DNA from 3 places in the Azospirillum formosense genome. Region 2 is predicted to be linked to each of the others. Evidence: riboswitches for the same ligand, from Rfam matches in the RefSeq annotation. Region 2 holds a riboswitch; each other region holds the start of a gene.
What was found. A riboswitch is a leader RNA that binds a small molecule or an ion and turns the genes downstream of it on or off. The one in region 2 is predicted to bind cobalamin.
Positions count from the first base shown of each region.

Region 1: it holds a riboswitch for cobalamin, as region 2 does, so the genes downstream of both, cobW (cobalamin biosynthesis protein CobW) here and ABVN73_RS24905 (energy-coupling factor ABC transporter permease) in region 2, are expected to answer to the same signal.
Region 3: it holds a riboswitch for cobalamin, as region 2 does, so the genes downstream of both, ABVN73_RS20210 (TonB-dependent receptor) here and ABVN73_RS24905 (energy-coupling factor ABC transporter permease) in region 2, are expected to answer to the same signal.

Region 1 is NZ_CP159403.1:1,259,417-1,269,902, reverse strand. It holds gene cobN (cobaltochelatase subunit CobN) at 1-1,518, opposite strand, end outside; gene cobW (cobalamin biosynthesis protein CobW) at 1,681-2,739, opposite strand; cobalamin riboswitch at 2,778-2,994, opposite strand; gene ABVN73_RS18915 (ABC transporter ATP-binding protein) at 3,285-4,049, shown strand; gene ABVN73_RS18910 (ABC transporter ATP-binding protein) at 4,042-4,764, shown strand; gene ABVN73_RS18905 (ABC transporter substrate-binding protein) at 4,825-6,027, shown strand; gene ABVN73_RS18900 (branched-chain amino acid ABC transporter permease) at 6,156-7,043, shown strand; gene ABVN73_RS18895 (branched-chain amino acid ABC transporter permease) at 7,047-8,033, shown strand; gene ABVN73_RS18890 (acetoacetate--CoA ligase) at 8,081-10,060, shown strand; gene ABVN73_RS18885 (3-hydroxybutyrate dehydrogenase) at 10,129-10,486, shown strand, end outside.
Region 2 is NZ_CP159405.1:122,014-132,499, forward strand. It holds gene ABVN73_RS24845 (hypothetical protein) at 1-620, opposite strand, end outside; gene ABVN73_RS24850 (hypothetical protein) at 643-993, opposite strand; gene ABVN73_RS24855 (RebB family R body protein) at 1,055-1,546, opposite strand; gene ABVN73_RS24860 (RebB family R body protein) at 1,543-1,776, opposite strand; gene ABVN73_RS24865 (RebB family R body protein) at 1,902-2,174, opposite strand; gene ABVN73_RS24870 (RebB family R body protein) at 2,271-2,537, opposite strand; gene ABVN73_RS24875 (RebB family R body protein) at 2,629-2,898, opposite strand; gene ABVN73_RS24880 (RebB family R body protein) at 2,999-3,289, opposite strand; gene ABVN73_RS24885 (hypothetical protein) at 3,699-3,890, opposite strand; gene ABVN73_RS24890 (YitT family protein) at 3,889-4,428, shown strand; gene ABVN73_RS24895 (hypothetical protein) at 4,546-4,920, shown strand; gene ABVN73_RS24900 (superoxide dismutase) at 5,049-5,798, shown strand; gene ABVN73_RS24905 (energy-coupling factor ABC transporter permease) at 5,881-6,561, opposite strand; cobalamin riboswitch at 6,734-6,973, opposite strand; gene ABVN73_RS24910 (hypothetical protein) at 7,119-9,044, shown strand; gene ABVN73_RS24915 (glutathionylspermidine synthase family protein) at 9,251-10,402, shown strand.
Region 3 is NZ_CP159403.1:1,550,207-1,560,692, forward strand. It holds gene ABVN73_RS20200 (hypothetical protein) at 1-530, opposite strand, end outside; gene ABVN73_RS20205 (TerC family protein) at 730-1,776, opposite strand; cobalamin riboswitch at 2,314-2,533, shown strand; gene ABVN73_RS20210 (TonB-dependent receptor) at 2,649-4,577, shown strand; gene ABVN73_RS20215 (ABC transporter substrate-binding protein) at 4,574-5,434, shown strand; gene ABVN73_RS20220 (iron ABC transporter permease) at 5,431-6,438, shown strand; gene ABVN73_RS20225 (ABC transporter ATP-binding protein) at 6,438-7,238, shown strand; gene ABVN73_RS20230 (hypothetical protein) at 7,238-7,951, shown strand; gene ABVN73_RS20235 (DUF3325 domain-containing protein) at 7,963-8,289, opposite strand; gene ABVN73_RS20240 (PepSY-associated TM helix domain-containing protein) at 8,286-9,905, opposite strand; gene ABVN73_RS20245 (DUF3649 domain-containing protein) at 9,902-10,225, opposite strand.

The DNA.
Region 1 (10,486 bases), on a different replicon from region 2:
GCCGTGGCTGGGCGGCGTCTCCGGGTCGTGGTGCTGGGTGGTGGTCAGCGGGCCGTGGCCGCGGCTCGGCTGCACGGCGACGGCGACGTTGCCGCAGGAGAGGACCGTGAAACGGAACATGGCACCGTCAACGAGCGGGTCGGCCTCCTCGTCGCCCCAGCATTCCGCGATGCGGGCGCGTGCCTCGGCCGGGGCGAGGCGGCGGTAGTCCTCAAGGCTCAGTGCGGCGGTGGCCCCGCCGGTCAGCGACTCCATCAGGGCGGCGGGGCCGGCGGGGAGCCCGTCCAGCGCGTAGCCCTCGGCGCGCAGCCGTTCCAGGATGCCGACGATGCTCGCCGGGGTGTCGAGGCCGACCGCGTGGCCGATGCCGCCGCCCGGCCCCGGATAGTCGGACAGCACCAGCGCCAGCTTGCGCCCGGCCCGCGGCGTGGCGCCCAGCCGCACCCAGGCGGCCGCCAGATCGGCGGCGAAGGCCACGCGGTCGGGCACCGGGCGGATCAACGTCGGGGCGAATTCCAGGTCGGGGTCCGGCGTCCCTTCGGCCTTGAAGGCGATGGCGCGGGTCAGGATTCGCCCGTCCATCTCCGGCAGCACGACGTTCATGGCGAGGTCGGACGGCCCCATGCCGCGGGCGGAGCCGCGCCAGCCCTCCTCGGGCGTGGTGGACAGCACGGCCTGGAGCACCGGCGTGCCGTTGGCCTCCAGCGGCGACCCGTCCTCGCGCGCCGCCGAGAAGCCGGTCAGGTTCAGCACGACGGCGGCGTCGCGGGCGGTCAGGGTGGCGCGCATCCAGGCGGCGCAGTCCGGCTCCTTCAGGCTCGCCACGAACAGCGGCAGCGGGGCGAGGCCGCGCGCGGCCAGCGCGTCGCACAGGGCGTGCACCGGCTCCAGATCGCCGGCCAGCAGGTGGGAGCGGTAGAAGACGACCGGCGCGCATGGTCCGGCGCCTTGGCGGGACCAGCCTTCATAGACGCCGAAGCGCGGAACCGGCGCGGGTTCGCGCCAGGGGCGCTCCTGCCCGGCCAGCGTGGCGGCGTAGGCCAGCAGGCTGGCGATGTTGTCCGGCCCGCCCTCGGTGAAATAGCGCCACATCCGTTGCGCCGCCTCGTCCGGAACGGTGCCGTAGCCCTCCAGGGCGGGGTTCGGCTGCGCGCAGCCGGGCAGCACGGCCAGCGCCACCCCGGACTCCCGGCAGGCGGCGACGACATGGTCCAGCCCGTAGCGCCAGTAGCCCGCCCCGCCGAGCAGCCGCAGAACGACCAGCTTCGCCTTGCGGATCACGGACTCGACGTAGAGGTCCACCGACAGCGGGTGCCCCAGCCGAGCGAGATTAGCCAGCCGCAGGGTCGGCAACGGATCGGAGGGCAGGGCGTCGCGGTGGCGTTGCCAGCAGGCGGCGAGCGCCGTCAGGTCGCTGTCGGAGAAGGACAGGACGACGAGGTCCGCCGGGCTCTGCCCCAGATCCACGGCCTGGGGGCCGGCGTCGAGGTCTTCCTGGCGGGCGGCGAGTAGGTGCATGGGCCACAGCTTTGCAAACACTCCCTCTCCCGTCCCGGGAGAGGGTGCCCGCGAAGCGGGCGGGTGAGGGGGCGGGCGAGGATCGGTGCGGTCTCCGCGTGCGGCCCTCACCCTCCCGCGCTTCGCGCGGGTCCCTCCCTCTCCCAGGACGGGAAGGGCTTTTTACGACAGCGCCGCGGTCACGGCATCGCGGTCCAGGCCCGTCTCGCCGATCACCACCAGACGGCTGCGGCGCGGCTCGTCGGGCTTCCAGAAGCGGTCGAAATGGGTCTGGATGCGCGTTCCCACGCCCTGCACCAACAGGCGCATCGGCTTGCCCGGCACATCGATGAAGCCCTTCAGGCGCAGCACGCCGTGGGCGGCGGCGACCCGCTCCAGCGTCTTCGCCAGGGCCGCCGGGTCGGGCTGCGGGCCGAGTTCCACGACGAAGCTGGTGAAGTCGTCGTGGTCGTGGCCCTCCTCCTCGTCATGGTGGCTGGGGCGGTTGGCGAGGTCGTCCTCGGCCCCGGCGCCGACGCCCAGCAGGACGACCGGATCGACCTTGCCGTTGCTGGCGCGCAGGATCTTGGCCTCGCGTCCAGTGCCGGCCTCCGCCATAGCGGCGCGGATCAGGTCCTCGACCTTCGCCAGATCGGCGGCGTCCACCAGATCGGTCTTGTTCACCACAATCAGGTCGGCGCAGAGGAGCTGGTCCTCGAACACCTCCTCCACCGGGGTCTCATGGTCGAGCTGCCCGGCCTCGGCGGCCTGGGCAGCCAGCGCCGCCGGATCGGGGGCGAAGCGGCCCTCCGCGGCGGCGGCGGCATCGACCACCGCGACCACGCCGTCCACCGTCACCCGCGTCTTGATCGCGGGCCAATGGAAGGCCTGGACGAGCGGCTTCGGCAGGGCGAGGCCGCTCGTCTCGATGATGATGTGCTCCGGCGGCTGCGGGCGGGCCAGCAGCTTCTCGATGGCCGGGACGAAATCGTCGGCGACGGTGCAGCACAGGCAGCCGTTCGCCAGCTCGATCACGTCGTCCTCGCTGCAGGTGGGATCGCCGCAGGCGCGCAGGATCTCGCCGTCGATGCCGACGTCGCCGAACTCGTTGATGATCAGCGCCAGACGGCGCCCGCCGGCCTGCTCCAACAGGCTGCGGATCAGCGTCGTCTTCCCGGCGCCGAGAAAGCCGGTGATGACGGTGGCCGGGGTCTTCCCGGCGGTCGGCAGGCCGGTGGTCATGATCTGGCTTCCTTGTCTCCGCCACACCCGGCGGATTGGATGAGTGTCGGTCCGGCGGCAGGTTTCCTGGCTCGCGGGTCGTCGTCGCGCCTCCCGCCTTCCCGGCCTGGCGGCCCGTGGCATGTCCGGAGGCCGACTCGCCGCACACAGTTGCGGGGGCAGCCGCGGCCTTGGACCCCATCCGGGTCCGCACCGCATTCCCTATTATCCCCGCGCCTTCATGGCGGACGGGGCACCGTCGGAGGCGCAGAATTGCAGGCGGACCCCCGATTTGCAAGCGGCCATTTGGCGCCCGTAAACCGTGCCGGCGAACCCGGAACGCTCCGCCCGCCCCGCCGTTGGTGTGTCGGAAGATCGGTACAGTCTGTCTGGAAAGCTGACACCCCGGACGGCCTGCGCAGCCCTCGGCCTCATGGCAGGAAGTGAGCGGTTTCAACAGCTTGTTCGAACGCTTCGCAGTTGGCATGTTCTGTGCTTATATCAGGGCAACCAAAAACGCGGACCGGCAGACGACGCGGACGAACAGGGAGGGAAAAGCGGCACCCATGGCCGACGACATCATTCTGGAAGCGCGCGGACTCTCGAAGGAGTTCAAGGGCTTCATCGCGGTGAAGGAGGTGAACCTCCAGGTCCGCCGCGGCACCATCCACGCGCTGATCGGCCCCAACGGCGCCGGCAAGAGCACGGTCTTCAACCTGCTGACCAAGTTCCTGACGCCGACGCGCGGCCAGATCCTCTACAAGGGGCGCGACATCACCGCCATGAAGCCCGCCGACGTGGCGCTGCTCGGCATGGTGCGCTCCTTCCAGATCTCCGCCGTCTTCCCGCACCTCAGCGTGCTGGAGAACGTCCGCGTCGCGCTGCAGCGCCCGCGCGGCACCAGCTTTCATTTCTGGAAGCCCGAAGCCAGCCTTTACGACCTGCACGCCCGCGCCGAGGAGCTGATCGAAGCGGTGAACCTCACCCCCTGGATCGGCCACACCGCCGCGGAGCTGCCCTACGGCCGCAAGCGCGCGCTGGAGATCGCCACCACGCTGGCCCTCGACCCGGAGGTGATGCTGCTCGACGAGCCGCTGGCCGGCATGGGCCACGAGGACATCGAGGGCACCGCCGCCCTGATCAAGCGCGTCTCCGCCGACCGCACCATCCTGATGGTCGAGCACAACCTGTCGGTCGTCGCCCACCTGTCGGACACCATCACCGTGCTCCGCCGCGGCGAGATTCTGGCCGAGGGCTCGTACGACGTCGTATCGCGCAACCCGCAGGTCATGGAGGCCTACATGGGAACGGGTGAGGTGGGCCATGCCTGACGGTGCGACCGTGAAGACCACCATGCTGGAGATCCGCGACCTCCAGGCCTTCTACGGCGAAAGCCACGTGCTGCACGGCGTCGACATCGACGTGCGCCAGGGCGAGGTGGTGACGCTGCTGGGCCGCAACGGCGCCGGCAAGACGACGACCATGCGCTCGATCATGGGCATCGTCGGCAAGCGCAACGGCTCGATCCGCTTCCAGGGCAAGGAGCTGATCGGCATGGCGCAGCACAGGATCCCCCGCCTCGGCATCGGCTACGTGCCGGAGGAGCGCGGCATCTTCTCCTCGCTCAGCGTGGACGAGAACCTGATGCTGCCGCCGGTGGTGAAGTCGGGCGGCATGACCGTGCCGCAGATCTACGAGCTGTTCCCCAACCTGCAGGGGCGCGGCACCACGCAGGGCACGCGCCTGTCGGGCGGCGAGCAGCAGATGCTGGCCATCGCGCGCATCCTGCGCACGGGCGCCGACCTGATCCTGCTCGACGAGCCGACCGAGGGGCTGGCCCCCGTCATCATCGAGCAGATCGGCGTGGCGGTGCGCAAGCTCAAGCAGCGCGGCTTCACCATCGTTCTGGTGGAGCAGAACTTCCGCTTCGCCGCGACCATCGCCGACCGCCATTACGTGATGGAGGAAGGCCATGTCGTGGACATGATCCCCAACGACCAGCTCGCTCAGAACATGGACAAGCTCCACACCTATCTGGGTGTCTGACCAGTCAAAACCCCCTCTGCTGAACACACGCAAAACAAAACCAATCGAAGGGAGTTCGAAATGCTCAAGCCGTTGCTTTGCGGGACCGCACTGCTGGCGCTGACCGCCGGGGCCGCGCACGCCCAGGTCTCCAACAACGTGATCAAGATCGGCGTGATGAACGACCGGTCCGGCATCTACGCCGACCTCGCCGGCGAAGGCTCGGCCATCGCCGCCCGTCTGGCGGCCGAGGAGTTCGGCGGCAAGATCGCCGGCGCGCCGATCGAGATCGTCGTCGCCGACCACCAGAACAAGGCCGACATCGCCGCCAACACGGCGCGCGAGTGGATCGACGCCGGCAACGTGGACGTCATCGCCGACGTGCCGAACTCCGCCGCCGCGCTGGCCGTCCAGGGCATCACCAAGGACAAGAAGCGCATCTTCCTGATGTCCGGCCCGGGTTCGACCGACCTCAGCGGCAAGTCCTGCAGCCCCTACGGCTTCCAGTGGACCTACGACAACTACGCCATGGCCGCCGGCACGGCCCGCGCGCTGGTCGAGCAGGGCAAGAAGAACTGGTACTTCATCACCGCGGACTACGCCTTCGGCCACTCGCTGGAGGATGAGACCTCCAAGATGGTCAAGCAGCTCGACGGCAAGGTCGCCGGCAACGTCCGTCATCCGCTGGGCAACGCCGACTTCTCGTCCTACCTGCTGCAGGCCCAGGCCTCCAAGGCCGACGTGATCGGCCTCGCCAACGCGGGCGGCGACGCCACCAACGCCGTCAAGCAGGCGTCGGAGTTCGGCATCACCCAGTCGGGCCAGAGCCTCGCCGGCCTACTGCTGTTCATCAGCGACGTGAACGCGCTTGGCCTCCCGGCCGCGCAGGGCCTGCTGCTGACCACCGGCTTCTACTGGGACATGGACGACCAGACCCGCGAGTGGACGAAGAAGTTCGAGGCCAAGGCCGGCCGCAAGCCGACCATGGTCCAGGCCGGCGTCTATTCCGCCGTCCGCCACTATCTGAAGGCGGTCGAGGCCGTCGGTTCCGACGATCCGGACAAGGTCGCCGCCAAGATGCGCGAGACCCCGGTCGCCGACATGTTCACCAAGAACGGCAAGATCGCCGCGAACGGCCGCATGTTCCACGACATGTACCTGGCCCAGGTGAAGACCCCGGCCGAGTCCAAGGCCCCCTGGGACTACTACAAGATCGTGAAGACGATCCCGGCCGAGCAGGCGTTCCTCGATCCGGCCAAGAGCGGTTGCCCGCTGGTGAAGTAAGGGTCTGAGTTTCTAGACGGGCCCCCTCCCGGCATCCCCCCGCTTTGCAGGGGGAGGGTTTGGGTGGGGGCCCACCCCAATGCACCCAATCAAAAAAACACAAGTCCGATACACAGGGAGGGACGGTCATGTTCGACTTGCTGGGGGTGCCGCCCCAGGTCCTGTTCGGCCAGCTTCTGCTCGGCCTCATCAACGGGTCCTTCTACGCGCTGCTCAGCCTTGGGCTGGCGGTCATCTTCGGCATGCTGAACGTCATCAACTTCGCCCACGGCGCGCTCTACATGATCGGCGCCTTCGTGGCGTGGCTGCTGCTGACGAAGCTCGGCCTCGGCTACTGGTGGGCGCTGGGCCTGTCGCCGCTGATCGTCGGATTGCTGGGCGTGGTGCTCGAAAAAACCATGCTGTCGCGCCTCTACAAGCTCGACCATCTCTACGGGCTGCTGCTGACCTTCGGCCTCGCCCTGATCATGGAAGGCGCCTTCCGCCACTTCTACGGCGTGTCGGGCCAGCCTTATCCGATCCCGGACGCGCTCAAGGGCGGCCAGAACCTGGGCTTCATGTTCCTGCCCAACTACCGCGGCTGGGTCGTCGTCGCCTCCCTGATCGTCTGCTTCGGGACGTGGTTCGCCATCGAGCGGACGCGGCTCGGCGCCTACCTGCGCGCCGCCACCGAGAATCCGGTGCTGGTCCAGGCCTTCGGCATCAACGTGCCGGTGATGATCACCGCCACCTACGGCTTCGGTGTCGCTCTGGCCGGGCTGGCCGGCGTGCTCGCGGCGCCGATCTACCAGGTGTCGCCGCTGATGGGCTCCAACCTGATCATCGTCGTCTTCGCCGTGGTGGTGATCGGCGGCATGGGCTCCATCCTCGGCGCCATCGTCACCGGCCTGGGGCTGGGGCTGCTGGAGGGCCTGACCAAGGTCTTCTACCCCGAAGCCTCCAACATCGTGGTGTTCGTCGTGATGGCGATCGTCCTTCTCATCAAGCCCGCGGGCCTCTTCGGACGGGAGCGCTGAGCCATGGCCGCCCAAATCAAGACGACCGACACCCAGACGACGACCATCGCGCTGCGCCGTCCGGGGCAGGACAGCACCCGCAACGCCATCATCCTCGGCATCGGGCTGCTGATCGCTCTGGCCGCGCCCTACGTGCTGTACCCCGTCTTCGTGATGAAGGTGCTGTGCTTCGCGCTGTTCGCCTGCGCCTTCAACCTGCTGATCGGTTTCGCCGGGCTGCTGAGCTTCGGCCACGCCGCCTTCTTCGGCGGGGCCGCCTACATCACCGCCCATTCCGCCAAGGTCTGGGGGCTGGGGCCGGAGGTCAGCATCCTGCTCGGCATGGGCTTCTCCGCGCTGCTCGGCCTCGCCTTCGGCGCGCTGGCGATCCGCCGCCAGGGCATCTACTTCGCCATGATCACGCTGGCGCTGTCGCAGATGGTCTTCTTCATGGCGCTGCAGCTCAAGTTCACCGGCGGCGAGGACGGCATCCAGGCGGTGCCGCGCGGGCATCTGTTCGGGGTGATCGACCTCAACAACTCGCTGTCCATGTACTACTTCGTGCTGGCGGTGTTCCTGGTCGGCTTCGCGGTGGTCTGGCGCGCGGTGCATTCGCCCTTCGGCCAGGTGCTGAAGGCGATCCGCGAGAACGAGCCGCGCGCCGTGTCGCTCGGCTACCGGACGGAGCGCTACAAGCTGCTGGCCTTCGTGCTGTCGGCGAGCCTCGCCGGGCTGGCCGGCGGGACCAAGGCGCTGGTCTTCCAGCTCGCCTCGCTGACCGACGTGACGTGGCAGATGTCCGGCGAGGTGGTGCTGATGACGCTGCTCGGCGGCATGGGCACGCTGCTCGGCCCGGTGGTGGGGGCGGCCATCGTCGTCACGCTGGAAAGCTATCTGGCCGCCACCAGCATGCCCGTTCCGGTGGTCATCGGCGCCATCTTCGTGGTCTGCGTGCTGGTCTTCCGCCGTGGTATCGTGGGCGAACTCCAGGCCCGCTTCGGCCGCCGCTGAACGTCAAGAACCGAACGGCATAAAAAGCCAAAATCAGGAACCGCAAGATGGATCAACCGCCCCCTGGTCAATCGCTTTCTGATCAGCCGCTGTGGACGCCGTCGGAGGCGCGCGTGGCCGCCTCCAATCTGACGGCCTTCCGGCAGGCCGCGAACGCCCGCTTCGGGCTGCGGCTGGACGATTACGACGCGCTCTACGACTGGTCGGTCGCCGGCAAGGAGGATTTCTGGCGCTTCCTGTGGGAGTGGGCCGGGCTGAAGGGCGACCTCGGCGGCGTGGCCCTGGTCGATGGCGACAAGATGCCCGGCGCCCGCTGGTTCCCCGAGGCCAGCCTGAACTACGCCGAGAACATGCTCGCCAACGCGCCGGAAGGCGAGGCCGTCGTCTTCTGGGCCGAGGACAAGGTCAAGCGGCGCTGGTCGGGCGCCGAGCTGAAGGCCGAGGTCTCCCGCCTCCAGCAGGCGCTCAAGGCCGCCGGTGTCGGCAAAGGCGACCGTGTCGCCGCCGTCGTCCCCAACATGCCTGAGACTCTGGCGGCCATGCTCGCCACGGCCAGCCTGGGGGCCATCTGGTCCTCCTGCTCGCCCGATTTCGGCGCCCAGGGCATCACCGACCGCTTCGGCCAGATCGAGCCGACCGTTCTCTTCGCCCCCGACGGCTACTGGTACAACGGCAAGAGCCACGACGTCCGCGCCAAGATCGCCCAGGTGCTGACCGAGCTGCCCACCGTCAAGGCCGCGGTCATCATTCCCTACGTCAACGAGACGCCGGACGTCTCGGCCATCCGCGGCGGCGTCACCTGGGGCGACTTCACCGCCCCCTTCGCGGCGGCGGAGCCGAGCTTCGAGCGGGTGCCCTTCAACCATCCGCTGTTCATCCTCTATTCGTCGGGCACCACCGGCAAGCCCAAGTGCATCGTCCACGGCACCGGCGGTACGCTGCTCCAGCACGTCAAGGAGCACCGGCTGCACAGCGACGTGAAGCCGGGCGACCGGGTGTTCTACTACACCACCTGCGGCTGGATGATGTGGAACTGGCTGGTCTCCGGGCTGGCCGCCGGGGCGACGCTGCTGCTCTACGACGGCTCGCCCTTCGCGCCGGACGGCAACATCCTGTTCGACTACGCCGACGCCGAGGGCATGACGCTGTTCGGCACCTCGGCCAAGTTCATCCAGCAGGCCGAGAAGTCGGGGCTGGAGCCGATGCGCACGCACCGGCTCGACACGCTGCGGGCGCTGGCCTCGACCGGCTCGCCGCTGATGCCGGAGAACTTCGCGTACGTCTACCGGGCGATCAAGACGGACATCCATCTGGCCTCGATCAGCGGCGGCACGGACATCGTGTCCTGCTTCGTCCTGGGCAACCCGACGGCCCCGGTGTGGGCGGGCGAGCTGCAGACGGCGGGGCTCGGCATGGCGGTGGCGGCCTTCGACGACGCCGGCCACGCGGTCAGCGGCGAGAAGGGCGAGTTGGTCTGCACGCGGCCCTTCCCCTGTATGCCGGTGGGCTTCTGGGCCGACCCGGACGGGGCGAAGTACCGGGCGGCCTATTTCGAGCGCTTCCCCAACGTGTGGACGCACGGGGACTTCATCGAGCGCACGGTGCATGGCGGCTGGGTGATCTACGGGCGTTCGGACGCGGTGCTGAACCCCGGCGGGGTGCGCATCGGCACGGCGGAGATCTACCGGCAGGTCGAGCAGCTTCCGGAGATCCTGGAGGCGGTGTGCATCGGCCAGGAGTGGGACGGCGACGTGCGCGTCATCCTGTTCGTGGTGCTGCGCGAGGGGCTGACCCTCGACAAGGCGCTGGAGGACACCATCCGCAAGCGCATCAAGGAGAACTGCTCGCCGCGGCACGTGCCGGCGCGCATCGTGGCGGTCAAGGACATCCCGCGCACGCGCTCCGGCAAGATCACCGAACTGGCGGTGCGCGACGCGGTGCACGGCCGCCCCATCAAGAACACCGAGGCGCTGGCCAACCCGATGGCGCTCGACGAGTTCCGCGAGCGCCCGGAACTGGAAGGCTGACCGCCATCCGGCCCTCTCCCCGGGCGGGGGGAGGGCACCCGAACCAACAAGACAACAGAGGATAAGCCATGACCTTGACTCAGAAGGTCGCGGTGGTCACCGGCTCGACCAGCGGGATCGGCTTGGGCATCGCGCGGGCGCTGGCTGGAGCCGGGGCGGACGTGATGCTGAACGGTTTCGGCGACGCCGCCGCCATCGAGGAGCTGCGCGCCGGACTGGCGGCGGAGTTCGGCGTGCGCGTCGGCTACCACGGCGCCGACCTGTCCAAGCCGGCGGAGATCGCCGCGCTGATCCGCCACGCGGAGGAAAGCTTCGGCTCCGTCGACGTGCTGGTGAACAACGCCGGCATCCAGCACGTCGCCCCGGTGGAGGAGTTCCCGGCCGACCGCTGGGACGCGGTGATCGCGCTCAACCTGTCCGCCGTCT
Region 2 (10,486 bases):
GTCGCGGTCAGGGAACCCAGCCGGTTCACGTAGATCAGGTAGAACTGGTAATAGTCCGCGAATTCCTGAACGGTGCGCGCCTGGTCCACCGCGAAGGCGGCCGCCTCCTTCTGAAGCTCGGGGTTCGCGGTTCCCTGGCTTTCCTTGCGGTAGAGCAGCTCCTGCACCGCCAGCTGCTCGTCGAAGCCCATGAACTGGAAGACCGGAGCCCCGGAGACCCCCAGCCCGGCGAGGAAGGACGCGCCGGCGGCGAAGTCGTCCTGCGTCAGGAGATTGTGGTCGGCGAGGATGCGCTTGACCTGGGCCGACACCGTGGCGCTGGTGTCTCCGGATTCGGCGTCGGCCAGCGTGCGCAGGCTGTCCACCCCCAGCGTCATCAGCTTCACCGGGCTGACCATCAGCTTCAGATTGGGCAGCAGGGCCAGCCGCGTCACGTGGAGCCCCTGCTGGACCTGCTCCACGAGCGTGCTCTCGTCCGGGAAGTCGTAGCGCGGACCGGCGTTGCTGATGGCCCAGTCGAGCCACTCCGACCCGCCATCGATGAAGGCGAGCGCAAGCCGCCCCAGGTCGGTGAGCCCGGCGCGGTTCTGGATCATCTTGTTGGCGACAGAGACGGTCATGGTGGGGACACCTGCGTAAGGGTCAGCTCGACGGGAAGCTATTCAGGACCGTGGAGGCCGCGGTACCGATGCTGGTGAAGTCGTTGGCGGCGCTGGTCATCATTCCCTGCGCCTGGGTCAGGGCGGTGACGTATTTCGGATCGCCGGTCGCCAGAAGCTGCGCCATCGCGACACCGATCGCCGTGGTGGCGATGGTCGAGACGTTGCGCAGCGTGTCCGTCGCGTCCTGCACGGCCATGGCCGTGGACTGGGCGACCGCCTGATAGGCTTTCCCCGCGCCGCTGGTGGTGACGACCTGCTGGCTCATGGTCGCCGTCTGCGTCTGGTTTATGACGTCAATGATCTGGGCATTGACCTTCGTGGGCTCCGACATGAAGGCTCCTCGCTCGTTGTGGCCTGGACGGCCGGCCGCTGGGAAATGGGCGCGGGGTCAATCACGACCCGCCACTGACGGTGCTGTTTCCGGCTCCGCCGGCAACGGTGCTGTTCCCTGTGCCACTGCTGACGGTGCTGTTCCCGGTTCCACCGGCGACGGTGCTGTTCCCGGCGCCGCTGACGGTGGCGTTCCCACCGCCGCCGCTGACCGTGGAGGGCAGGGTGGTGAGCGAGGTCGTCAGCAGCGGGGTCAGCGGCTGCAGCGGCGACGCGCTGCCTCCGGAGGTGGACGAGCCCGAGGGCGGCGGCGGGGGCGTGGTGGGGAAGGGCACGGACAGCATCTTGGCGCAGGCGGCGGTGACCGCGGCCGAATTGACCATGCCGGCGTTCTGCTGGCGGTGCACGGCGTTGTGCATCGCCATGCCGAGCGTCTCGACCATCACGGCGTCGAGCATGGCGAACGACTGCGCGGGGGACTGTCCCGTCAGAAGCGTGACGATGTCCGACGTCGAGTCGATCACCTGGGTGTTCACGGTGCCTTCGTCGCTCATGATTTTGCGGTTCCCTTGGTGATGATCAGCGTGAGGACCTGGGCGAGCGCGGCTTCGGTGATGACCTGGGCGCGCTGCTGGTTGGCGACGGCGTTCTGCATGGCCAGGCCGAGGCTGTCGGCCATGGCGACGTAGGTCATGTCCATCGCCAGGGATGGGGTCAGGCCAAGCGGCATCGCCGTGTTCGCCGCGACCGATCCGGCAAGACTGGAGGAGCCTCCGTCCGGCATTCGCACACTCCTGCCTTCAGGCTCCCGCCACTGGCTTCTGCGGACACGGGCTTATGCGCGACCGGGCGCTTCAACCTGCGGCGGAGGCCGCCCCCGGTGTCCCGAGGGCGGCCCGCCGGCTCTCCTTAGGAGAGGCCCAGGATTTGGGTGGTGGCGACGCCGGCCGTGGCCGTGTCGACCGAGTACAGGGTCGACAGGCCCTGCGTGGTGGCCGCCTGCATCACCACGTAGGACTGCTGCTGGTTGTTCGTGGCGTTGTGGGCCGCGTTCGACAACGCCTGGCTGGTGGCGACGAACAGGTTGCCCATCGCGACGGCCGGGGCGTCGCCCAGGACCTTGGTGTTGACCTGGGAGACCGAGTCCGTGATCTGGTTGTTCAGGGCGGTCGGGAAAGCCATCGTGTTTGCTCCTTACATCCGATGTTGCGTTGGTTCGAGGCCAAAGCGCCGGCGGCGGTGCGGCGGACGGCGGCGGGGGCCGCGTCCGCCGGCCGGTCAGCCGAGGAGCTTCGACGTGGCGGCGCCGGTGGTCGCGGTGTCGATGGAGTAGAGCATCGCGACGCCCGTCGTCGTGGCGGCCTGCGCCGTGACGTACATCTGCTGCTGCGCCAGGGTCGCGTTGTGGGCCGCGTTGGCCAGCGCCTGGGCGGTGGCCTGGTACAGGTTGCCCATGGCGATCGCCGGCGAGCTGCCAACGACCTGGACGTTGCTCTGGGCTACGGAATCGGTGATCTGGCTGTTGACTGCCGTCGGGAAAGCCATCTGACGTTATTCCTTGGCGAAGGGTTCGGGATGGATGGCCAGCGGCCCGTTCCGGAGGCCCGCGGGCGCCCGGTCCTGGCCGGTCGGCTCATCAGCTCCCCAGGATCGACTTGGTGGCGACGCCGGTGGAGGCGGTGTCGATCGAGTAGAGCGTGGCGACGCCCATGGTCGTGGCGGCCTGCATGGTCACGTAGGACTGCTGCTGGTTGTTGGTGGCGTTGTGGGCCGCGTTGGCCAGCGCCTGGGCCGTGGCCTGGAACAGGTTGCCCATGGCGATCGCCGGGGCGTCGCCCAGGACCTTGGTGTTGGCCTGGGTGACGGAATCGGTGATCTGGTCGTTCACGGCGGTCGGGAAAGCCATTGGTTCGTCCTTTTCGGTTGCCTGCCGCCCGCCCGCCGCCCGTCATGGACGGCGGGGTGGCGCAGGTGGTCTGGAACATCGACGGCGGCGTGGGGCCGGCTTACGAGCCGAGGCCCTTGACGCCGGTGCTGAGGATGCTCTTCGTCGCCACGCCGGTGGAGGCGGTGTCGATCGAGTAGAGCGTGGCCACGCCCTGGGTGGTGGCGGCCTGCGCGGTCACGTAGGACTGCTGCTGGGCGTTGGTGGCGTTGTGGGCCGCGTTGGCCAGCGCCTGGGCCGTGGCCTGGAACAGGTTGCCCATGGCGATCGCCGGGGCGTCGCCCAGGACCTTGGTGTTGGCCTGGGTGACGGAATCGGTGATCTGGTCGTTCACGGCGGTCGGAAATGCCATTGTCTTTCCTCACTGGTGGGGCCGGTTTCAAAGGCGGCCGCTGGTGGCGTCGATCATTCGCGCAGCCCCATGCGACCATGGGATGCGCGAGCGGCGGACGGTGCGACTGTAGCGATGCGGGGTGTCGTCCGATTGGTCTATCCGGCGAAAGACTCCGCCGCATCGCGCGAACTTTGTGCGCCTGGGTTGCGGTTTGGCGGGCGATGCGGGGAAAGCGTGTGACGCCGGCCGGACCGATTCTTGCGCGGCGGGAGCAAGGACGGTGTCGAGGCCGCGCAACGCCGCGTCCCGGCGCCGCCGACCTCGTCGCCGGGGGCCGGCTCATCCGGCGGAATCGATGGCCGGGGCCCGGGACGGCGGCACCGGCGGCGCAGCGACGCCCCGCGGATTGAGGGGGGCGTCAACAAAATCACGCCGCTCTATTCTTGATCTGGTCTTTGATGCTACTGTCAAAAGAGATCGAAGTCTGCAAGGTGCCCAGCGTGCTCAAGAAAAGTGCAGTATCCGCGACCGCCAGCACTGCCGTTGCAACAAATGAAACCAAACGGGCGTCGCACAGCGCGTTTGATAATGCGCAGGGGCAGCTGTTCGGCATCATCATGACCGCGTTCGGGATTTCCATCCTCCATGCCGCCGGATTGATCACCGGGCAGGCGGCGGGGCTGTCCTTCGTCATCGCCTACGCCACGGGGCTGGATTTCGGGCCGGTGTTCTTCGTGGTGAACCTGCCCTTCTACGCGCTGGCCCTGGCGCGCATCGGCTGGCGCTTCACCGCGAAGTCGCTTCTGGCGGTCACCAGCATTTCGGTGCTGACCACGCTGGCGCCCCACGCGATCCGCTACGACGCGCTGCACCCCTATGTGGCGGCGGTCCTGGCGGGCTTCTGCATCGGCATCGGGGTCATCGGCCTGTTCCGCCATGGCTCCAGCGGCGGCGGGGTGGGCATTCTCGCCTTCTACATCCAAGAGAAGACGGGCTTCCGCGCCGGGTGGCTCCAGGCCATGTTCGACGTCGTGATCTTCGCGATGGCGGTCTTCGTCATCGACGCGAAGGCGGTGCTGGCCTCGATGCTGGGGGCGGCGGTGCTGAACGCCTTCGTCGCCTTCAACCACCGGACGGACTGGTACGTGGCCCGCTGAGGGCCGCTTCCTTCGGCGGCGACCGGCGGGGCTAATCCGTAGGGGCCTTTGCCGCGGCGGCGTTATCGGTTGGATGATGACCTATCCGATCGAACGAACCCCCGGAGCCCTTCCGCCATGCCGACACCGCCGCAGGGAACGCCCGACCGTGGGCTAAAGCCGTTCATCCTCGCTATTCATCGCGAAGCGCTGGTCACCGCCGCGGCCAAGGGACTGACCGGCACCCTGGCGCAGGTCGCCGCCCTCCAGGACACCGCCAGCCTCGCCTCGGCCAGGGCCGGACGCCCCGTCACGGAGGAGGAGGTGATGCGCCTTCTGCTGCGCGAGCGCCGCGCCCGCGGGATCCTCGAGGCGGCGGAGACGGTCCCGGCCGCGCCGGTCCGCAAGCCGTCGGCCGCACCGTCGCGGTTCCGTCTGGGGCGTTGGCGGACCGTGGCGCTGGGCATGGCCCGCGTGTCGTCCGCCCGGGTGGCGGGAAAGGCCCGCCTGTAGAAATCGGTCGGCGTGCGGTGCGCCGGTACCGAGTGACTACGCCCATTGCCCTGTTGAGTGAGTTGGGAGGCGCACTGAGGCTGTGGCTTCCCCGCCGTTCGGCACGAAACACAACATTGGGAGGTCTCATGTCCGTTCGCCTGGATCGCCGCCAACTGCTGCTGTCCGCCGGCGCCGCCGCGCTGGTGCTGGCCGCGGCGCCGCGCTTCGTTTGGGCTCAAGCAGCAGGCCAGGCACCGGGCGGCAAGGGCTTCACGCTGCCGCCGCTGCCCTACGCGCCCGCCGCGCTGGAACCGCACATCGACGCGACGACGATGAGCGTGCACCACGACAAGCACCATCAGGCCTATGTCGACAACCTCAACAAGGCCCTCGCCAACCATGGCGATCTCCAGGCGATGCCGCTGGCCGACCTGCTGAAGCGCGTGCCGGAGCTTCCGGAGAGTATCCGCACCGCGGTGCGCAACAACGGCGGCGGGCACGCCAACCACAGCATGTTCTGGAGCATCATGGGACCGAACGCCGGCGGCGCGCCGGACGGCGAGGTCGGGGCGGCCATCGCGCGCGACTTCGGCAGCTTCGACGATTTCAAGACCCGCTTCAACACGGCGGGCGCCGGGCAGTTCGGCAGCGGCTGGGTCTTCGTCACCGCCGACCCGTCGTCGGGCAAGCTCGCCATCGCCGCCCGCCCGAACCAGGATTCGCCGGCCATGGAGGGCGTGCCCGTGCTGATGGGCAACGACGTGTGGGAGCACGCCTATTACCTGAAGTACCAGAACCGCCGCGCCGACTATCTGGCGGCCTGGTGGAACGTGGTCGACTGGGGGGCGGTGAACCGCCGCTACGCGGCGATCCGCAAGGGCGAGCTGGTGATCTGACCGGCCAGCTGACCTGAACGAAAAAGGGCGGCGGGGATGTCCCCGCCGCCCTTCACGCGAACCATACGGTCCAGGGAGCCGGTCAGACGCCCTGGTGCAGGCGGACGTTGAACAGCGGCCCCTGGCTCTGGCGGCGCAGCGCCTTGGCGACGGCCAGAACGGCGAGGTCGGCCAGCGGCTCGACGATGATGACAGTCATGTAGGCGGCGCCGAAGGAGGCGACTTCCGTCATGGTCTCGGCGGTGAAGCCGTGGCCGTAGAAGGCCCAGAAGGCCACCCAGGCGACGATGCCGCCCTGATAGGCGGTGGAGAGGGCCAGCGCCTGGGAGTACTTCAGGTCGACATAGGGGGTGGCGTCGGGGACGATCCGCTTCGCCAGCAGGCTGATGCCCCACAGCGGGACCAGCAGCGTGGTGACGTTCATGCCGTACTGCGGCAGGTCGAAGGGAGCGAAGAACAGGCCCTGGATCAGCAGGCCGGCGGCGAGGCCGATCGAGGCCGCGCCGGCGCCGAACAGCAGGAGCAGGGTCGAACCGAGGATCAGGTGAACCTCCGACACGCCCACGGGGTGGTGCGGGAACACCTCGAAGAAGGAGAAGACCAGCGCGGTGGCGATCAGGCTGCGCAGCACCAGCGGCGCGACCCCGCCGTTGTTGCGGACGTCGTCGCGCGCCAGCTTTCCGGCCATCGCGAAGCCGCCGGCGGCCGTCGCGTAGCTGAGAGCGATCTTGGCGCCGTCCACGACGCCGGGTTCGATGTGCATGCTCTATGCCCTTTCCGAGTCTGCCATGCGTTGGGAGGGGCGTCGTTGCTGGCAGGCACCGGCATCGCAACCCCCTTGGCCCCTGGATGGGCGCACCGGGGGGACGGCTTGCGGAAGACGGGCGGCCATAGGGCCGGACATCGGCAAGCGACCACCGGGGCACCCCGCCCGAGGACGAACGTTCGGTTACGGCAGGTCTCCTGGCTTGCGGGTCAAGGCGGCATCGTCCGGCCTTCCCGGCGCCCGTTCCCGCAGGCGGCGCCAGTGACACGGAAAGGACGAGGCCGCTCACCGCTCACAGTTGCGGGGGCAGCGCCGGATTTGCCGTGTCTCCCCCTGCGGGGCGGCGCACCGGCTTCCCTCTTAGCCCCGCGACCGGAGGACGCGGGGAACCATAACCGGCGCCAGGGTAGGGGCGGGGTCCCCCGCCGTCAAGAGGGGGATGGCGGCCCGTCGCGGGGAGTCGCACGGCTTCCTTGACACCGCTCCCGCGGAGGCGACAAGGTCCGGCGGACTGCGCGGCGCCGGATCAACGGGCGAAGGACGGGATTGCGGGCATGCTACCGGTTCATTTCCTGACCATCGTCCTGAACGGCGACCCCTTCATCCGCTACCACCTGGAGGTGTTCCGCCAGTTGCCCTTCCCCTGGCATTGGCACGTCGTGGAGGGGGTGGCGGAGCAGGTCCGCGATTCCTCCTGGTGCGCGCAGCGGGGCGGGCGCGTCCCGCAGGATCTCCACCGCGACGGGCGCAGCAGCGACGGCACCTCGGAGTATCTCGACCGCATCGCCGCGGAGGAGCCCGGGCGCGTGTCGGTGTACCGCAAGCCGCCGGGCGTCTTCTGGCAGGGCAAGGTGGAGATGGTGACGGCGCCGCTCGCCGCCATGACCGAGGAATGCCTGCTCTGGCAGGTCGATGCAGACGAGCTGTGGACGGCGGAGCAGATCGCCCGCGCGCGCCGGATGTTCCTCGACTCGCCGTCGCGCACGGCGGCTCTGTACCTCTGCCACTTCTTCGTCGGCCCGTCCCTGGTCCTCGACCGGCTGGACCAGTACGGCAATTACCGCGCCTACGAATGGCTGCGCAGCTGGCGGTACCGGCCGGGCGATTATTGGCACTCGCACGTCCCGCCCCGGCTGGTGCGCCCGCAGCCCGACGGGTCCGAAAACGACCTTGGCGCGGCCAACCCCTTCCTTCACGAGGAGACGGCGGCGGGCGGGCTGGTCTTCCAGCATTTCGCCTACGCGACGCGGGAGCAGGTCGCGTTCAAGGAGGTCTATTACGGCTACGATGGCGCGGTCGAGCGGTGGGAGGCCCTGCAGGCGGCGGGACGGTCGGTGGGCAACGGCGGCCTGCCGCTGCGCGATTTCTTCCCCTGGGTGACCGACGCGGCGACCGTCGCCCGCGCCGAGCACGCCCAGGTGGAGCCGCTGGCGCGCACGGATGCCGAGGGAACCTGGGGCTTCGTGCCGCCGGCGCGGGGCGCCTCCACCGCCCCGGCGGTGGCGCTGCTGCGGAACTCCGGCCCCGCCGTCCGCCGCCGCACGCTCGCCCCCGGCGAACCGCCTTTCCCGACCGATCTGATCCGCAGCGTCGGCCTGTTCCTGCTCGACGGGGTCGGCGCCGTGCTGCGGGCGTCCGGCGTCCTGCGGGAGCTGCGGCGGGCCTTGCCGCTGGCCCGGATCACCGTCTTCGCGACGCCGGACGCGGAAGCGGCGCTCGCCCTCTGCCCCTACGTCAACCAGCGGGTCACCCTGCCGCCGCTGAAGGGGCGGGCACCCGACGACGCGCTGGTGGCCGCGGTGCGCCAGGAGATCGGCGAGCGGTTCAACGGCGCCTTCGATCTGACGATCAATCCGGTCCGGGGCGAGGATGCCGGATTCGCCAACCGTCTCATGCAGGACACGGGGGCGCCGCTCCGCCTCGGTTGCAGGGTCGGCCGGCCGGTGCGCGGCTATTACGCCGACGCCTTCCTCACCCACGTCGCGACGACTCCCGCCGGTCTGCTGGGCGCGCTCGCCGCCGGGGAGCCGGACCCCACCGCGGAGGTCTGGACCTCCCCCGCCGGCGAGCGGGCCGCCGCCGCTCTTCTGGCCGAGGGCGTTCCGGCGCGCTGGCGCTGCGCGGTCGGGCTGGCCGCCGCCGCGGGCGCCGGAAACTTGCCGGAGCTGTGCCGCCGCCTCGCCGCGCGGGGCGACACCGCGCTGATCCTGGTCGGCGAGGAGGCCGCGAAGGGGGCCGCGGCGCGCATCGCCGGGGAGGCCGGAGCCGCCTGCGTCAGCGCGGTCGGGCGGCTGGGCTTCGACGGGCTGTGCGCCCTGTTGAGGCGCTGCGACCTCTTCGTCGGTTCCGGCGCCCCGGCGGAGGACATCGCCGGAGCGGCTCGGCTTCCCATGGTGGGAACCGGCCCGGCGCACGGCGATCCGACCGCCGAGGCGATGGAAAGCGCCATCGCGGGCTGGCTGGCCGACCGCGCCTATTGACGGGCGTTCCACCCGGCCTGTGAGATCCACGGGGGGAAGCGTGGAAAAACGGAGGGACGGGCGCGCAAGGCGCTTGTGTTGGCGCGTTTGCGCCGCAATGATCCGCCCCCACTAAATCCCGGACGGCCGCAAGCGGCGCGCCGCAGCGGGACAAAACCATGGATTGAATCCGGCGGCCCGGTAAGCACACGATGCGCAGAGCAGTCATGAAACCCCGTGCGGATTGGCGTCCGGGGCTCCGCAAATACCCCTACGGCGTCCGTGCCATGAGCGCCGGCGCCTTCTGGCGCGAGGATGTGCGGTACGAGTTCTCCGCCCATCAGATCGACCTGATCGAGAGCGTCGCCGACGAGCTGCACACCATGCTGCGCGAGGCGCTGCGCGCGACGGTGGACGGGCGGGCGCTGGCCCGGTTGGGGGTGCGCGGCGGCGTGGCGCGACTTCTGGAGGCGTCCTGGAACGACTATTGGGCGTCCGGCCGGCTGAACGAGCGGGCCGGGGCGCTGATCGGGCGGCTGACGCTGGCCTATGACGGGCGCGATTCGGTCAAGCTGCTGGCCTGCAACTACGACACGCCGGAGGGTCTGTTCGCCGCCTCGATCATCCAGCGCAATTGGCGCGAGGCCCTGATGGGCGACGCCAACCAGTTCAACGGCCTGCACGAGGGGCTGGTGGAGCGCTGGGAGGAGCTGGCGGCGGGCATGCCGGGCCGCGCCCTCGTCCATCTCGCCTGCGCCACCCCCGACCCCATGCGCGAGAGCGAGCTGGTCTATCTGGCGGCCACCGCGGCGGAGGCGGGGATCGCCACGCATCTTTTGCCGCTGCAAAGCCTGGGCTGGGACGGCCGGCGCTTCGTCGACGACGAGGGGCGGGCGGCCTCCTGGCTGGCCAAGATCTACCCCTGGCAGGGGCTGGCCGAGGACGCATTCCTGCAGAAGCTGCGGATGGGCGGCATGAGCATGCTGTCGCCGCTGTGGTGCTGGCCGATGTCGAACCACGGGCTGCTGGCGACGCTGTGGTCGCTCTATCCGCGCCACCCCAACCTGTGCCGCGCCGCGCTCGACCCCGAGGAGCTGGCCGGCTGCGACGCGGTGACCGAGCGCAGCCTGTTCGGGCTGGACGACGCGGCCCAGCGCATGACCGCGCACGGCCAGGCCGTCTCGGACACCGGCAGCGCCGACTATCCGGGCGGACGGGTCTGGCTGGAAACCCCGCCGATCTTCGAGGAGGACGGCGTCCACGCGCTCCTGCACTGCTGGATCATCGGGGACAAGTGCCTGGGCATGTCGGTCCGTGAATCGGCGGACCCGAGGGTCGGCTCCGACGCGGCGATGGTGCCGCACATCTTCCGCGGCTGACGCGCCGTCTCAAGGCGGAAGGCGCCCGCCCCGTCCCAACGGGGTGCGGGGACGGGCGCCTCTGTGGCGATCCGCTTGCGGAAA
Region 3 (10,486 bases), on a different replicon from region 2:
CAGATCGGGAACAGGCCGCGGCCCTGGACGTCGGGCCGCGTCCACCCCGCGTTCGTCCACACCACCTGACCGCGCGTGCTGTTGGCGGTGTCGGACGTGCAGGTGCACCATTCACCGTCCGGAGCCTGGGTGGCCGGGTCGTCGTAGAACACCGTCATGGCGTTGAAGCGGTCGCCGATGGACTGCGCGTTGCAATCGTAGAGCAGCCCGGCCTGGGCGGTGACCACGTCGCCGGAGGCGGCCGTCCCGCAGATCCAGAAGGCGTTGGCCGGCGTCAGGGAGCGGCAGGCCGGATGGGCGGCGGGGAGCATCGGCTCCCAGGAGCCCGCGGCCACCGCGGCCTCGTTGACGCGCACCAGCGCCGGCATGTCGAAGACGACGGAGAGCGCGACCCCCCGGCCGGCCGCCAGACCGACGAGTTCGTCGCGGGCGGCCTGGAGCAGGCCGGACAGGGGACCCGCCGGGACGGGGAGAGCCGACAGGGCGATGGAGGCCGGTTGCGTGCCGTTGAACTGCGTGCCGGTAAGCATGGATGTCTCTTCCTTGGGTTGGAAAGGGTTGGCGAAAGCCGCCAAGCGGGGCGCCATCCGCCCCGCACATCCACATCATCGTTTCCTCGAAACCGGCATTACTACTTTTACGAATGTCATGGCCCGGAAACGCACGGGGCGCCCGGTCCACCGGACCGGACGCCCCGCCATGCGCCTGCCGCTCTTCGGATCGGACGGCTTACTGGCCCTTGCCGTCCGAGGACACCGCGGCCGCCTCGCCGGAGGAGGCCGGGGTGGTCCCGCCGGCACCCTTTGCCGGGCTGCCGGGCACCCACCAGCGGGCGGCCTCGCCGTCCGCGGCCTCCGGAGCCGCCTCGCCGCGGGTCTTCAGCATCGAGAAGACGATGGAGCCGCCGACCAGGAAGGCCGTGATGCCCAGGGCCAGCGCCGTCGGCATCTTGTAGATGTCGACCATCATCATCTTGGCGCCGACCACCACCAGAACCAGCGACAGGCCGTATTTCAGGTAATGGAAGCGGTGGATGATCGAGGCCAGCGCGAAATAGAGGGCGCGCAGGCCGAGGATGGCGAAGACGTTGGAGGTCCAGACGATGAACGGGTCGGTGGTCACCGAGAAGACCGCCGGGATGGAGTCCACGGCGAAGACCAGATCGGTGAACTCGATCAGGATCAGCACGAGGAACAGCGGCGTCATCATCCGCACGCCGTCGCGCATCACGAAGAACTTCTGCCCCTCGTAGCCTTCGGTCATGCGGAAGCGGGAACGGACGAACTTGACGATCCGGTTGTTCTCCATGTCCGGCTCGTCGTCCACCGACATCAGCATCTTGATGCCGCTGAAGATCAGGAAGGCGCCGAAGATGTAGATGATCCAGTGGAATTCCTGGATCAGCGCCGTGCCCGCCACGATCAGCACGCCGCGCATCACCAGCGCGCCCAGGATGCCCCAGAACAGCACCCGGTGCTGGTACTGCGGCGGCACCGCGAAATGCGTGAAGATCAGCGCGATGACGAAGATGTTGTCGACGCTCAGGCTGTATTCGATCAGGTAGCCGGTCAGGAACTCCAGCCCCTTCTGCGAGCCCTGGAAATGAAAGACGCCGGCGGCGAAGATCATCGCCAGCGTGGAATAGGCCGCGCAGCGCATCAGCGCCTCGCGGCCGGAGATCACATGGGATTTCTTGGAAAATACGCCAAGATCAAAGGCCAAAAGCACGCCAACGAAGACGGCGAAGCCGGCCCACATTAAAACGATCTGATCCATGGAACTGTCCCTTGCTTCATGCCCTCCGCTCCCGCAAGCGGAGACTTCGATCGTCACATGAGCAGTCCGACATCACCGATGCGCCACGGCGGGGCGGATCGGCCAGAGGGGCCCGGACTGGAATCGCGGCCGCAAGGTCTGCGGCCAACGGAAAAGCGCGCGCGACGGCTTTGCCGCGGCGCGCCAGGACACCCGCCTCCATCGTTTGCCGTGGAGACGTGGCGGTCGGTCAGGATGTTGGTTCGGTGCGGTCCATGTCGATGTCTCCCAAAGGCCCGTCGGGTGCCGTCGTCGGCGGTGGACCTTGTGGGGGAGCGGGACCCAGGGGGAAGGACAGGGCCAGCTTCCGCAAGGCCGCGCCAAGGCGACGGCTCTATGGGAAGTCCGACATCACAGCGCCGGGCGACGCTGCCAGAGGGGCCCGGACCTCGACCGTCATGTAGTCAGACCCTCTCCCGGCGACAAGAGGGGGAGCGGCCATTAAAACCGCGGTCGATGCAGTGGCGGATTGCGGCTTGACCGGAGCCGTCCGGCCCGCGTAGCTTCGCACCCGACGGTTGCCCGAAAGGGCTGAAAATGGGAACACGGTGCGGACCCCGCGGCGATTTGCCGTGCGAGGGTCTTACGCCGGGGCTGCCCCCGCAACTGTAAGCGGCGAGTCGTCCATCGGAATGCCACTGGGATCGCGATCCTGGGAAGGCGATGGGCCGACGATAACCCGCGAGCCAGGAGACCTGCCGTCAGTCGTGGTCACACGCGAACACGTTCGGGCGGGGTGCACCGAAGGTCGTCGAACCGGGAGTCCGTTCGCGGAGCTTCCGGTGGGGCTTCGTTCGCGGTGACGTGCCACCGGCGTCCCGTCCGAGGTCTCAATGAGTGTCCGCGTTCCCCGCCTTCAGCGGACGGCGTCCTTCGCCGCCCTTCTGGGAAGTCTTGCGCTTCCCCTGTCGACCTTCCCCACGCCGGCCTTCGCCGACACCACCGCCATCACGACCCTTCCGCCGGTCTCGGTGACCGCCAACCGCGTCCCCACCGCCGCCGAGGAAACCGGCAGCGCCCTGACCGTCATCACCCGCGAGGAGTTGGAGCAGCGCCAGACCCAGCTGCTGTCCGACGCGCTGCGCGCCGTGCCCGGCGTCGCGGTCAACCGCACCGGCCCGATGGGCACCTTGACCCAGCTCCGCATCCGTGGGGCGGAGGGCAACCAGACGCTCGTCCTGATCGACGGGATCGAGGTGAACGATCCCGCCGCCGGCTCCGAATACGACTTCGCCAACCTGCTGGCCGGCGACGTGGAACGCGTCGAGGTGCTGCGCGGCCCGCAGAGCGCGCTCTACGGCTCCGACGCGGTCGGCGGCGTCGTCAACATCGTGACCCGCCGCGGCGCCGGCGCCCCCCGGTTCCGCGCCGCCGTCGAGGGCGGGTCCTTCGGCACCGCCGCCGGGCGCGCCTCCTTCGGCACCGGGACCGACCGCTACGACCTGTTTCTCACCGGCCAGGGCGTCACCAGCGACGGCGTGTCGGTCGCCGACAAGCGGCTCGGCAACCCGGAGAAGGACGGCTACCGCAACGGCACGCTGACCGGAAACGCCGCCGTCCGCCCGACCGAGCGCAGCGAGATCGCCGTGACCGGCCGCTACACCCGCTTCCGCACCGACACCGATGGCTTCATCGGCGGGCGCGGCGCCGTCGACGACGGAACCAGCACCGCCGGGGAGCAATATTTCGGACGGCTTCAGGGCAAGATCGCCCTTCTCGACGGACAGTGGGAGCACATCGTCGGCCTGACCCATGGCCGCCAGCAGCGCGACTACCGCGACGACGCCAAGACGGTGACCAGCCGCTACGACGGGCGCAAGACCAAGGCCGACTACCAGACCAACCTGACGCTGAGCAGTGGCCCCGCCGAGCATGTGCTGACCGCGGCCATGGAGCGTGAGGAGGACAGGGCGATCAGCCGCAGCAGCTTTTCCAGCTTCGACCGCTCCATCGGCTCCACCGGCCTGGTGGGCCAGTACAAGCTGGGCCTGTTCGACCGGCTGACCCTGACCGGCAGCGTCCGCCACGACGGGAATGACCTGTTCCGCGACGCCACCACATGGCGCACCACGGCGGCTTACCGGGTCGAGGAGAGCGGGACGACGCTCCGCGCCTCCTACGGCACCGGCGTCAAGAATCCCACCCTGTTCGAGCTGTACGGCTACACCGCCACCTACGCCGGCAACCCGACCCTGAAGCCGGAACGGGCGCGCGGCTGGGACGCCGGCTTCGATCAGGCGCTGTGGGGGACGCGGGCCTCGGTGGACGGCACATGGTTCGACCAGCGCATCCGCGACCTCATCACCGGCACCGGGCGGACCTCCGTCAACATGCCGGGCGAGTCCCACATCCGCGGATTCGAGGTCGGCCTGTCGGTCAAGCCGATCGACCGGCTGACCGTCCGCGGCTCCTACACCTGGACGGACGGCGCGGACTCCACGGGCGCGGAACTGGTGCGCCGGCCCAAGCAGCTCGCCAGCCTGACCGTCAACCACCGCTTCCTGGAGGACCGGGCGAACGCCAACCTCGGCGTCGTCTACAACGGGCGGTCCAGCGACTGGGCCTATGATCCCTTCTACAACCGGCAGGTCGTGAGCCTCGCGCCCTACACCCTGGTCAACATGGCCGGCTCCTACGCGCTGTCCGAGGGGGTCGAGGTCTTCGGACGGGTGGAGAACCTGTTCGACCGCCGGTACCAGGAGGTCTGGACCTACGGCGCGCCGGGACGGGCCGGCTATCTCGGGCTTCGGCTGTCGCTGTGAGGCCCACCCTTCTCGGGCTGACCGCCGCCCTCCTGCTGCTCGCGGGAGGGCCGGCGGCGGCGTGGGAGGCGCCGCCCGCCAAGCCGCCCGCCAAGCCGCAGCGCATCGTCTCCCTGAATCTCTGCGCCGACGAGCTGCTGTTGCGGCTCGTCGGGCCGGAGCGCCTCGCCGCGGTGACGTGGCTGGCGCGCGATCCCCGCGCCTCCACCGTCGCGGCGCTGGCGTCGCGGGTGCCGGTCAACCACGGGACGGCGGAGGAGATCCTGCCGCTCAACCCCGACCTGATCGTCGCCGGGCGCCACACCACGCGGGTCGCGGTCGGGCTGCTGACGCGGCTGGATGCGCCGCTGCTGGAGCTGGACGTCCCGCAGAGCGTGGCGGGGGTGGCGGAGCAGATCCGCGGCCTCGCCCGCGCCGTCGGCGAGCCGGAAAAGGGGGAGGCGCTGGTCGCCGAAATGCGCTCCCGTCTCGACGCCCTGCCCCCGGCGGCGCCGGGACCGCGCCCGACCGCGGTGGTGCTGCGGCCGAACGGCTTCGTCGCCGGGTCCGGGTCGCTGGTGGACGAACTCCTGACCCGCGCCGGGTTGGACAATCTGGCCGACCGCCTGCCGCTGGGCAGCCAGGGCGCCCTGCCGCTGGAAGCGATCATCCTGGGCGGCGCGGACGTGCTGATCGTCGACGCCGCACCCGACGCGCCGCCGTCGCTGGCCGGCGCCCTGCTGCACCATCCCGCCCTGAAGGCCTGGAAGCCTCAGGTCCGCACGCTGTCGCTGCCAACCCGCCTGTGGACCTGCCCCGGCCCGCAGATCGCCGAGGCCGCGGAGCGGCTGGCCACCGCGCGGGAGACCGCTCCATGAGCCGGGAGCCCCGCATCCCCTACCCCGCGCTGGTCGCCGGGCTGACCCTTCTGGCGCTGGCACTCTGCGCGGTGTCGGCGGCGGTCGGCCATGTGCCGTTCGACCTCGGCGCCGCCTTGTCCGACTGGCTCGCCGGGCGCCCCACCCTCGCCGCTCTGGTGCTGGCCGAGCTGCGCCTGCCGCGCGCCCTGCTGGGGCTGCTGGTCGGCTTCAGCCTGGGGCTGACCGGTGCCGCGATGCAGGGCTGGCTGCGCAACCCGCTGGCCGAGCCGGGGCTGGTCGGCGTGTCGAGCGCCGCGGCTCTGGGCGCGGTCATCGTCTTCTACAGCGGCCTGTCCGCCGCGCTGTCCCTGGCCCTGCCGCTCGGCGGCATGGCCGGAGCGGCCGCCGCCGCGGTGCTGCTGAACCTGATGGCGGCGCGGGGGGCCGGAACGACCATGCTGGTCATCGGCGGCATCGCCATCAACAGCCTCGCCGGGGCGCTGACCGCGCTGGCCCTCAACCTCGCCCCCAACCCCTACGCGGCGCTGGAGATCGTGTTCTGGCTGATGGGCTCGCTGGCCGACCGCGGAACCGACCAGCTCTGGCTCGTCCTGCCGCCGATGCTGGCGGGCTGGGCGCTCTGCCTGTCCGGCGCCCGCGCGCTCGACGCGCTGACGCTCGGGGAGGACGCGGCGCGCAGCCTGGGCTTCGACCTCACCGGGCTGCGCGTCCGGCTGATCGCCGGGGCGGCGCTGGCGGTGGGCAGCGCGGTGTCGGTCACCGGCGCCGTGGGCTTCGTCGGTCTGGTGGCGCCGCATCTGATGCGCCCGCTGGCCGGGGCGCGGCCCGGACGGCTGCTGCTTCTGGCGGGGCTGGCCGGGGCGTGCCTGACGCTCGCCGCCGACATCGCGGTCCGGCTGCTGCCGACGCGGCCGGAACTGAAGCTGGGCGTGGTCACCGCCCTGATCGGGGCGCCCTTCCTGATCGTCCTGATCGCCCGGCTGCGGCGGGAGGAGGCGTGATGCGCATCGAAACCCACGCCCTGTCCGCCAAAGCCGGCGGGCGCACCATCCTGACGGACGTCAACCTCGCCATCGAGCCCGGCGCCTTCACCGGGCTGATCGGCCCGAACGGCGCCGGCAAGACCACCCTGCTGCGCCTCCTCGCCGGCCTCGCCGAACCGGCGGCGGGCCGCGTCACCTTCGATGGGAAGTCCGCCGCGCAGACCGGACGGCGGGCGCTCGCCCGCGGCATCGCCTATCTGCCGCAGAGCGGTCCGGTGCATTGGCCGCTGCGGGCCGAGGCGCTGGTCCTGCTGGGCCGCCTGCCCCACCGCGGCGCGCTGGGCGGGATCACCGCGGCGGACCGCGCGGCGGTGGAGCGGGCGCTCGCCATCGCCGACGCCGCCCACCTGCGCGACCGGATCGTCGGCACCCTGTCGGGGGGCGAGCGGATGCGCGTCCTGCTCGCCCGCGCCCTGGCGACCGAGGCGCCCGTCCTGCTGGCCGACGAGCCGGTCGCCGCCCTCGACCCCGGCCACCAGCTCGCCTGCATGGCGCTGCTGCGCGACACCGCCCGCCGGGGGAGCGGCGTGGTGGCGGTGCTTCACGACCTGACGCTGGCCGCCCGCTTCTGTGACCGGCTGGTCCTGCTGTCGGGCGGCGGCGTGCTGGCCGACGGGCCGCCCGAACGGGTGCTGACCGACGCCCACCTGCGCGCCGCCTACGGCATCGCCGTCCACCGGGGCGCGGCCGGCGGCGAACCCTTCCTGCTTCCCTGGCACGCCCTGCCATCCCCGACTTGCCAAACGGAGACCCCTTGATGAGCGACCTGACGTCCCTGCTGCGCGACGCGCTGAACGACCCCGCCACCGGCTGGAGCCTCGGCGCCTTCGGCGCCATCGCGGAGTTCATCCGCGACCCGGACGAACCCGTCGTCCTGCGCGACGACGGCCCGGAGCTGGAGGCGCGGACCGCCCGCGGCGGGCTGCGCCTGCGCCCCACGCCGGCCATCCGCCCGGTGCCCTACCGGACGCGCAACGGCAGCCTCGCCGTGGCCCTCTGCCTGCCCCGCCACGTCGGCGCGATGAACCGGCGCGGCGTGATGACCGAGCTGGGCCCCGACTGCGAGGCCATCGCCGAGGCGGACCGCGGCGCCCTGCTGTTCGACCTCGGGCTGGGCGTCTTCCAGACCGACGTCTGCGTGCGCAGCGCCGATCCCGCCACCATCGCCCGCCTGCGCGCGGTGGTCGGGACGGAGCTGCTGGCGCCGGGCAACCCCCTGCCGCCCGACCTGCCGGCGCTCAGCCCCGAGCGCGTGTTCATCGGTCCCTTCGGCCGGATCGAGGTCAGCCAGCCGATCCCGCCGCCCGACGGCCGCAGCCCGGAGGGTCCGCACACCCACGTCCTGCCCAGGCTGCTGGCCCACAACCGGACCCACGCGGCGACCGTCCCGATCCCGGACGGCTGGGTGCCCAGCCTGTACCTGTCCCCGCCCGCGGAGTCCTTCGCCGCGTGGGAGGGGCTGGGGCGCTGAGGTCCTGCCCCTCACCCAAGGAGCGCAGGGAACGGAGCGCAGAACAGCGCCGCGGGGCCGAGCCTCAACGCCGCCCGCGGCGCGTGGGACAGCAGCAGGAGCAGCGCCGCCGCGGCCACCGTCAGCAGCCCCAGCCAGGCCGGAATCCCGATCGCCCACCCCCATGCCGTCACCGCGGGCGGCAGCGACAGCGCGAGCCCCAGCCATCCCGCCCCTCCCAGCAGCCGGCTGGCTCTGGCGGAGGGGCGGCGGGCGAAGACCTGCTCGTGATGGCGGTCCATGGCGAGCGCCAGGGCGAGCAGGCCCGCGTAGGCGACGCACAGCGACGACAGGATCATGCCGACTCCTCCACGACCGCCCCGGCGGGCAGGACGGGAGCCGGCGCCGCCTTGCGGGCGAAGGCCCCCCGCCCGACCTTGCGCGCGGCGAAGCCCAGCAGCAGCCCGAACGCCAGCGCCGTCAGGTCGAAGCCGGCCAGCAGCCAGTTCCCCGCCGGCAGGCTGTTGCCGAGATGCCCGGCGGCGGTGGCGAGGTTCAGCAGCGGCAGCAGGACGAACAGCGCCGCCCCGGCCCACAACTGCTCCGCCCAGCCACGCCGCGACGGGCGCAGGGGGGCGTGCAGCAAGGCGGCGGCCCAGGCCAGGAAGAACACCCCGATCTCCCAGCCCGCGCGCTCCTCCAGCCCCGCCGGCAGCAGGCGGTTGGCCCAGAAATAGGCGGCGACGGCCAGCGGCAGGCCCGCCACGACGCCGATGTTGAGCCGGTCGGCCAGCCGGTGACCGAAGGGCTCGGGACCGTCCGCCCAGGTGTCCGCACGGCCGCGCTGCGACCGCCGCTTGACCACCCAGAGGATCAGCCCGCTGCCCACCATCACCGTCCCGGCGACGCCGGAGACGAAGAACAGCCAGCGCATGCCCGGCCCGGCGAAGCGCGCCAGATGCAGCCCCATCAGGTAGTTGCCGGTCGCCATGGCCGCCGGCTGCGGGTCCGCCGGGGGAAGCTCCAGCGCCCGCCCGGTCACCCCGTCGAACAGCAGGCGCTCCGTCGCGGCGCCGCGCCCGATGGAGTCGGACTCCGCGGGCCGCAACTCGATGGTGGCGTTGGCCCGGCCGGGGTTGGTGACGGTCAGGCTCCCCACCCCGCCACGGTCGGCCCAGCGCCGGTCGGCCTCGGCGAGCAGCGGCGCCACCGACGTCAGCGGGGCGGCCTGCGGCGCCGGACGCGGCGGAGGCGGCGCGCGGCGGAAGCCGCTTTCGGCGAAATAGGCCTGCCGGTTGCCGTCATAGGCGAGGTCGACCGCCCAGGGCATCAGCATCGTCATGAACAGCAGCAGGCCCGAATAGGTGATCATCAGGTGGAAGGGCAGCGCCAGCACCGCCGCCGCGACATGCCCGTCCATCCAGGAGCGCAGCGCCGACTTCTCCGGCCGGAACGTGAAGAAATCTTTGAAGATGCGGCGGTGGGTGATGATGCCGCTGACGATGGCGACCAGCATCGCCATGGTGGCGATGCCGACGATCCAGCGGGCGGTCTCGCGCGGCATCCCGTACAGCTCGAAATGGAAGCGGTAGAGGAAGTTGCCGCCCGCCGTCTCGCGCGGCTCCAGCACCGCGCCGGTCCCGGCGTCGAGCGTGGCGCGCTTCAGCGCGGCGCGGTCGTTCGGCTTGGCGTCCGCCGGGCGCCAGGACACCGACACGGCGGGCGACCGCTCGCCGGGCAGCGAGATGGTCCACTGCGCCGCGTCGGGGGCGATCTGGCCCATGCGCTCCACCGCCCGCACGGCGGTCCCGGCGTCGGGGACGGAGCCGTGAAGCTCCGGCTGCATCCAGACCGTCACCTCCTGCCGGAAATAGGCGATGGTGCCGGTCAGGAAGACGGCGAACAGCAGCCAGCCGAGCAGAAGCCCCGACCAGGTGTGCAGCCACGCCATGGACTGGCGGAACCCGTCCTTCATGACGGCGCCCCCGCTTGCAGGCCGTGCAGCAGCCAGGTTCCGCCGCCCAGAAGCAGCGTCGGCGCCAGCAGGCCGGGCCACACCCGCCGCGACCGGACGGAGAAGGCCCAGACGATGGCCCCGGCGTGGATGGCGAAGGACAGCATGGTGGCGGTGTGGACCGCCTCCGCCCGCGGCATCGGCAGGGCGAGGGCCAGGAACATCGCCGCCGCCGCCGCCAGCGCGTAGCCGCCGCCGATGCCGGCCAGGCCGCGGGACGCCACGTCCAGGCGCCGCTGCCCGTCCGGCCCGAACCTCAGCCGGGAAGAAAGAGTCGTCATGAGAAGGGTCACCCAAGCGTTCAGGACGGTCCGCCGCGTGGCCCCGGGGTTGCTCCGGCGGCGAGCAGGGCGTCCGATCCGGCCCCCGCGTCACGCACGCCGGTCATCATCGTGGAAACGGGGCAAGGCGTCCATAGAAATGAGAATGACTCGCATTCTCTAACACGTCAAGTCCCCGGCAGGCAGGCCCGGCCTGGGCGCGATGGACCAAAAAAACAGTTCCAGACAGCGCTATCGCGATTTAAACTATACTTGTTTTAT